DNA from 2 places in the Rossellomorea sp. GCM10028870 genome. Region 1 is predicted to be linked to the other one. Evidence: a T-box and tRNA genes for the amino acid it is inferred to sense, from the RefSeq annotation. Region 1 holds a T-box; the other holds one or more tRNA genes.
The links. A T-box is a leader RNA that pairs with one kind of tRNA and senses whether it is charged. The one in region 1 lies ahead of proS (proline--tRNA ligase), so its partner is inferred to be a tRNA-Pro.

Region 1 (3,297 bases):
GAAAGAAAAGGACCTCTATAAGGAGTTTTGCTGCCGGTTCGGGATCATGAGGACCGTCAACTATCTTGGGGAGTATGAGGAATTATTCGATCATTTCGAGTGGTGCAACGGCTTCTTTTTAGATAATGAAGAGAGCCTGCAGGATTGGGTGGAAAGCCTCTTTTGGATCTATAAATGGATGGCGGAGCATCTGGTGAAGATGCCCGGCATTGACACGGAACTGTTAGATGCCTTTTTCAGTGACTTTCAAGAAGCGTATGACCGTTATGGCTACAGTCTAGGCCCCTTTTACCAGCATCAGCATAAACGTGCGTTGAAAACAGGGAATGTAGAGGAAGCGGAAGAGTATTATCAAAAGTGGATGACAGCGGAAAGAGACTCGCTTTCAGACTGTGAAGCCTGTGAATATCAGACACAGCTTGAGTATTTTTATTTTACCGGGGAAAAGGAAAAAGCCCGCCCCATTGAAATGCTTTTATTATCAAAAGAAGTGACATGTGGTGAAATTCCCCACTTGACCTATAGTAAGCTGCTCTTGCCTTATGTTGAAGATGGTCAGGTGGAGGAAGCCTCGCGCTATCAGTCAAAAGGATACTTTTTCATCTATGATAAGCCACACTTTTTAGTCGAAGCTTCCGAACATATCCGGTTTCTTGCTTTAACGGAACCTGTCAGGGGAATTAAAGTATTGGAGCGTCACATCGAGTATGCGGATAGCGGGAAGGATCCTTACGGGTTGTTTTACTTTTATATGAGTGCGATTGTTCTTCACCGTAAGCTTGTGGAAGCCGGTCATCGTCCGGGATTTGCCATTGATGTGATGAGTGAAATTGCGAAAGAGATCGCCGGAGATTTTGATGAGAGGAATGGGAATGATTTCTTTAGTCGGGAGATGGAGAGAATTTATTCTTTGTAACAAATATTGACACCCCCATCAAATCTATATATAATCATCTAAAATATGTGAAACATTGCCGAGGATCAGTAAAGGGATCTTGTCTTTATAGAGAGGGAGCGTTTTGGTGAAAAGCTCCTATAGATGAACCTTTGAACCTGCCTCTAAGTTCTGTATCGAATGAAGATATCAGCGGTCCGAAACCGTTATCATGGAATGAGTGTAAAGCTTTGCTTTGAATCAGGGTGGTACCGCCAGAAATGGTCCCTGATGAGAAGCAGGGCTTTTTTTGTTTTATGGGTGTCGATCAGGCGATTCGCTGATAAATCCGGTATTTCGCTGATAAAATGAAAATTTCGCTGATAAATCCAGGATTCCGCTGATAAAATGAAAATTTCGCTGATAACTAAACCAATCCAATTAAAAATAAGAGGTGCTTTCAAATGGCAAAAGAATTTGTAAAAGATGTTACGGGCATGAATGAGGATTTTGCCCAATGGTATACGGATGTCGTGACGAAGGCGGAGCTGATCGATTACTCAAGCGTCCGCGGGTCGATGATCATCAGACCTTACGGGTACGCCCTGTGGGAAAATATCAAAGATGCCCTTGATGCGAAAATAAAAGAAACAGGGCATGAAAATGTGTATATGCCACTTTTCATACCTGAAAGCCTCCTGCAACGGGAGAAGGATCATATCGAAGGCTTCGCGCCTGAAGTGGCATGGGTGACCCATGGAGGGGAAGAGGAGCTGGCGGAACGATTATGTGTACGTCCGACTTCCGAGGTATTGTTCGGAGAGCACTATAAAAACATTATCCATTCCTACCGTGATCTGCCTAAGCTTTATAACCAGTGGGCCAATGTGGTCCGCTGGGAAAAGACGACCCGTCCTTTCCTGAGAACATTGGAATTCCTCTGGCAGGAGGGACATACGTGTCATGAAACGGACCAGGAGGCACATGATGAAACGGTGAAAATGCTTGAGGTGTATGCGGAGCTTTGTGAAGAGCTGCTGGCGATCCCGGTCATCAAGGGGCAGAAAACGGAAAAAGAAAAGTTTGCCGGTGCGAAGTATACGTATACGATCGAGAGCCTGATGCATGACGGGAAGGCTTTGCAATCAGGAACGTCCCACCATTTAGGTGATGGATTTGCGAAAGCATTCGGCATTCAATTCACGGACCGTGATGGAAAGCTTCAGCATGTGCAGCAAACGTCCTGGGGATTCACGACCCGCATCATCGGTGCGATGATCATGGTTCACGGGGATGACCGGGGGCTGGTGGTTCCTCCACGAATCGCACCGACTCAGCTGATGATCGTGCCGATTGCCCAGCACAAGGAGGGCGTCCTTGATTTTGCCTATAATCTGAAAAGCCAGCTTGCCGGCGCTGCACGAGTTAACATCGATGCGAGTGATAAAAAGCCCGGCTGGAAGTTTAATGAATATGAAATGAAGGGAATCCCACTTCGCCTGGAGGTCGGTCCACGGGACATCGAGAACGGGCAGGTGATTTTAGCAAGACGAGATACGGGTGAGAAGATCACGGTTGCCATGGAAGAGCTAGAGGGGAAAGTCACAGAACTTCTAGAGGACATTCAACACAATCTTTTAGAAAAAGCGAGAGCTCACCGTGAAGAAAAAACCACGGTAGCGAAAACCTTTGAAGAATTCAAAACGACGGTGAACGAGAAAGGCGGATTCGTCAAAGCCATGTGGTGTGGAGACCGTGCCTGCGAAGACAAGATCAAAGAAGAAACGAGTGCTACATCACGATGTATGCCATTTGAGCAGGTGCAGGTGTCCGAAACGTGTGTGTGCTGTGAAAAAGGTGCGAAACACCTAGTATATTGGGCAAAAGCGTACTAAGAGACAAAAGACTGGTTCTTCCGTCCTTTTTCTTACAAAAGTCGTCTTTTTATCGTGTTTGATTAATAAACATAGGTAAAGGAGGCGTCGATTATATGGATTTTGAACTCATCATCGTTTTGTTTATGGTATTCGTGGTAATCAGCCTTTGGGTCGTGCATACCAAGCTCAACCGGATCACCGAGCATGTGCAGCAAATGGATGAAGAATACTTATCCGATGAGCAAATCGAGAGGGAATTAGAGGAAGAATGGAATAATGATAAGTAATGACTAAGGCGTTTCTCCTCAGAGGAACGCCTTCCGTTTTTATGAAAAAAGACTACCAATCTAAATGGCCGGTTGATACAATTAAACGTATGAGGGGTGAGGGAAGTGGGGGCTTTTGTCATCATTTTGGTCCTAGTGCTATCGCTATGGTCTATAACAGTCACCATTGAGAAGCAAACAAGCAGACTGGTAGAAAGCCAGCGTGAGCAGATCGAATGGTTAAAGAAGATACAATCAAAATTAGAAGAAAAATGACTTA
Region 2 (3,297 bases), on a different contig from region 1:
GGAATCGAACCCACGAATGCCTGAACCACAATCAGGTGCGTTAACCACTTCGCCACAATCGCCATGCTTAAAATTTCTTTGGCAGGGGCAGTAGGAATCGAACCCACACCAAAGGTTTTGGAGACCTTCGTTCTACCGTTAAACTATGCCCCTATAAGAATAGTTGTTTAACTTAGAAAAATAAGGTAGATATTTTGCTTACACAAATATCATTGGTGGAGGGGGGCAGATTCGAACTGCCGAACCCGAAGGAGCGGATTTACAGTCCGCCGCGTTTAGCCACTTCGCTACCCCTCCAAACAAAAGAAATACTTAAAGGCTCTTAAGTATAAATGGTGGCTCAGGACGGAATCGAACCGCCGACACATGGATTTTCAGTCCATTGCTCTACCAACTGAGCTACTGAGCCATATTATATAGAAGATTAAATTTTCAAGTGATTAACTTCAATGTTACCAAGCAAATAAAAAATGGCGGTCCGGACGGGACTCGAACCCGCGACCTCCTGCGTGACAGGCAGGCATTCTAACCAACTGAACTACCGGACCAAAGTTTTTTCGCGATAGCGAAAATAACTATCCATGCGTGACTTATGAAAGATTAAGGATAACCTCTTATAAATATAAGTCAAAATGGTATTGCGGGGACAGGATTTGAACCTGCGACCTTCGGGTTATGAGCCCGACGAGCTACCGAACTGCTCCACCCCGCGACGATATAAATTTGTAAAGGTAAATATGGAGGAGGAAGGGGGATTCGAACCCCCGCGGGCTGTTACACCCCTGTCGGTTTTCAAGACCGATCCCTTCAGCCGGACTTGGGTATTCCTCCGTGTATAATGGACCCTGTAGGACTCGAACCTACGACCGGACGGTTATGAGCCGTCTGCTCTAACCAACTGAGCTAAGGGTCCTTATCAATCGTGCGATTTGTATTGAGTAATAGCGGCGGAGGGGATCGAACCCCCGACCTCACGGGTATGAACCGTACGCTCTAGCCAGCTGAGCTACACCGCCACGAAATATTTAGAATGTTTTTTGCACTTCTATAAAACCAATGAATGAAGTTCATGGTGGAGCCTAGCGGGATCGAACCGCTGACCTCCTGCGTGCAAAGCAGGCGCTCTCCCAGCTGAGCTAAGGCCCCAAAGAAGTGGTCGGGAAGACAGGATTCGAACCTGCGACCCCTTGGTCCCAAACCAAGTGCTCTACCAAGCTGAGCTACTTCCCGAAATATATGGCGCGCCCGAGAGGAGTCGAACCCCTAACCTTTTGATCCGTAGTCAAACGCTCTATCCAATTGAGCTACGGGCGCTAAACAATTCATTAATGACAAAGTAAGGAAAGTTACTTTGCTGTCGCAAAAAACTTTGGTGCCGAGGACCGGAATCGAACCGGTACGGTAGTCACCTACCGCAGGATTTTAAGTCCTGTGCGTCTGCCAGTTCCGCCACCCCGGCAAGTCTGGAGCGGAAGACGGGATTCGAACCCGCGACCCCCACCTTGGCAAGGTGGTGTTCTACCACTGAACTACTTCCGCGAAATAAATGGTGCGGGTGAAGGGACTTGAACCCCCACGCCTTGCGGCGCCAGATCCTAAGTCTGGTGCGTCTGCCAATTCCGCCACACCCGCAAAATGTTAGATGTTTCGCATTCGCGAAAATCTTTGGTGAGCCATGAAGGACTCGAACCTTCGACCCTCTGATTAAAAGTCAGATGCTCTACCAACTGAGCTAATGGCTCATATATAGCAAGAAACCAAATGGTGCCGGCAAGAGGACTTGAACCCCCAACCTACTGATTACAAGTCAGTTGCTCTACCAGTTGAGCTACACCGGCATATTTAATTCATGGAAGCAGTTTAAGGAAAGATATTTTGCTAGCGCAAAAATCTTTGGTGGAGGATGACGGGATCGAACCGCCGACCCTCTGCTTGTAAGGCAGATGCTCTCCCAGCTGAGCTAATCCTCCAAAATGTAAATGCTGAGTTATTTTGCTACCGCAAAAAACTTTGGTGACCCATACGGGATTCGAACCCGTGTTACCGCCGTGAAAGGGCGGTGTCTTAACCGCTTGACCAATGGGCCATATTTTCTTAACGTCCCGCTTAAGGACATGTATAACTATATCAGCTAATTTCGTAGAAGTCAACTTCTAGTTAACAAAAAACGAAAACTTTTTTCGCCATACTCAGCTTACCATTTTGGTAAGCCGAAAAAGAATATACCATATCTTTAAACATTATATCAATAGGAAAAATGACAAACTATCCAATTCAACTCAAATAAATTTACTGATCCCCTCCATAGATAATTACGAGATCAGTAAATCAATCTGGGACTACATCGCTAAATATATAACAACCGGAAGCGTGACAATGCTCATAATAGTAGAAATCAGCGTCGCACTTGAAACATTCTGCGGTTCTGTCTGGAACTGGATCGCATACATCGTAGTGTTAGCCGCTGTTGGTGTTGCCGCCATAATGATCATGATTTGCTTAGTCATGTCATCCAAAGGCATAGGCAGAACGAGTAGAGCTGCAATCATTGGGGAGGCGATCAATTTCAGTGATAAAGATGTATAGAGCTTCTTCCAATCAATCGCTTTGATCGAGATATTGGCTAATTGCATGCCAAGAGTAAGCATAATGAACGGGATCGCTGCATCCGCTATGAAATCGATCGCTTGCATGAATGTTTTGCTGATTGGCACATGAAGCAATTGGAAAGCGATGCCCCCCATTGCCCCATACACCATAGGCATTCTTTTCACTGCTTGCAGTGCTGCTTTTACACCGTTCTGCTGGGCACTCCCTTTTGCTGCATAGAATACTCCCAACGTGCTCATCAATAATTGTTGAATGACCATGAGGACAATGGCGATTTCAAGTCCTGCTGCCCCGAAGAGAAAAAAAGCGAGCGGCGTTCCATAGTTTCCGTTATTCATGAAAGCCGAGGATAATACAAGCCCGCATCGCTCCGGCTCTGTAAACCGGTAAACTTTCGACAAGATGGTAACCAGTAAGATGATAATCAAACATAATCCAATCATATAGAGGGTCAATAGACCGTACGTACTATTAATGGACTGTTCGTAGAAAGTTCGAAACACTAAAAAAGGCACCATCACATAGATGGCCATTCTTGAAAGGTTCTTAGTATCAAGTGACAGGTATTTTTGTGATACAAATCCTATCCCGAACACAAAGAAAATCGGAAGCAAAATGGTGATAAATGACATGTTTTGGTCCCTCCGCTTGATGATAAAAGGACTGTTTCCGATAAGAAGGCACCCC

Region 2: it encodes a tRNA-Pro, which carries the amino acid that the T-box ahead of proS (proline--tRNA ligase) is inferred to sense. The anticodon was not compared.

The regions. Positions count from the first base shown of each region.
Region 1 is NZ_JBHTGN010000004.1:297,925-301,221, forward strand. It holds gene ACFQWC_RS17715 (hypothetical protein) at 1-916, shown strand, start outside; T-box leader at 963-1,167, shown strand; gene proS (proline--tRNA ligase) at 1,339-2,769, shown strand; gene ACFQWC_RS17725 (hypothetical protein) at 2,865-3,038, shown strand; gene ACFQWC_RS17730 (hypothetical protein) at 3,144-3,293, shown strand.
Region 2 is NZ_JBHTGN010000005.1:434,701-437,997, reverse strand. It holds tRNA gene ACFQWC_RS20545 (tRNA-His) at 1-62, opposite strand, end outside; tRNA gene ACFQWC_RS20540 (tRNA-Trp) at 80-153, opposite strand; tRNA gene ACFQWC_RS20535 (tRNA-Tyr) at 214-297, opposite strand; tRNA gene ACFQWC_RS20530 (tRNA-Phe) at 334-409, opposite strand; tRNA gene ACFQWC_RS20525 (tRNA-Asp) at 472-548, opposite strand; tRNA gene ACFQWC_RS20520 (tRNA-Met) at 639-712, opposite strand; tRNA gene ACFQWC_RS20515 (tRNA-Ser) at 739-831, opposite strand; tRNA gene ACFQWC_RS20510 (tRNA-Ile) at 840-913, opposite strand; tRNA gene ACFQWC_RS20505 (tRNA-Met) at 943-1,016, opposite strand; tRNA gene ACFQWC_RS20500 (tRNA-Ala) at 1,071-1,146, opposite strand; tRNA gene ACFQWC_RS20495 (tRNA-Pro) at 1,154-1,230, opposite strand; tRNA gene ACFQWC_RS20490 (tRNA-Arg) at 1,238-1,314, opposite strand; tRNA gene ACFQWC_RS20485 (tRNA-Leu) at 1,371-1,459, opposite strand; tRNA gene ACFQWC_RS20480 (tRNA-Gly) at 1,465-1,539, opposite strand; tRNA gene ACFQWC_RS20475 (tRNA-Leu) at 1,548-1,632, opposite strand; tRNA gene ACFQWC_RS20470 (tRNA-Lys) at 1,667-1,742, opposite strand; tRNA gene ACFQWC_RS20465 (tRNA-Thr) at 1,763-1,838, opposite strand; tRNA gene ACFQWC_RS20460 (tRNA-Val) at 1,895-1,970, opposite strand; tRNA gene ACFQWC_RS20455 (tRNA-Glu) at 2,012-2,086, opposite strand; gene ACFQWC_RS20450 (AEC family transporter) at 2,340-3,242, opposite strand.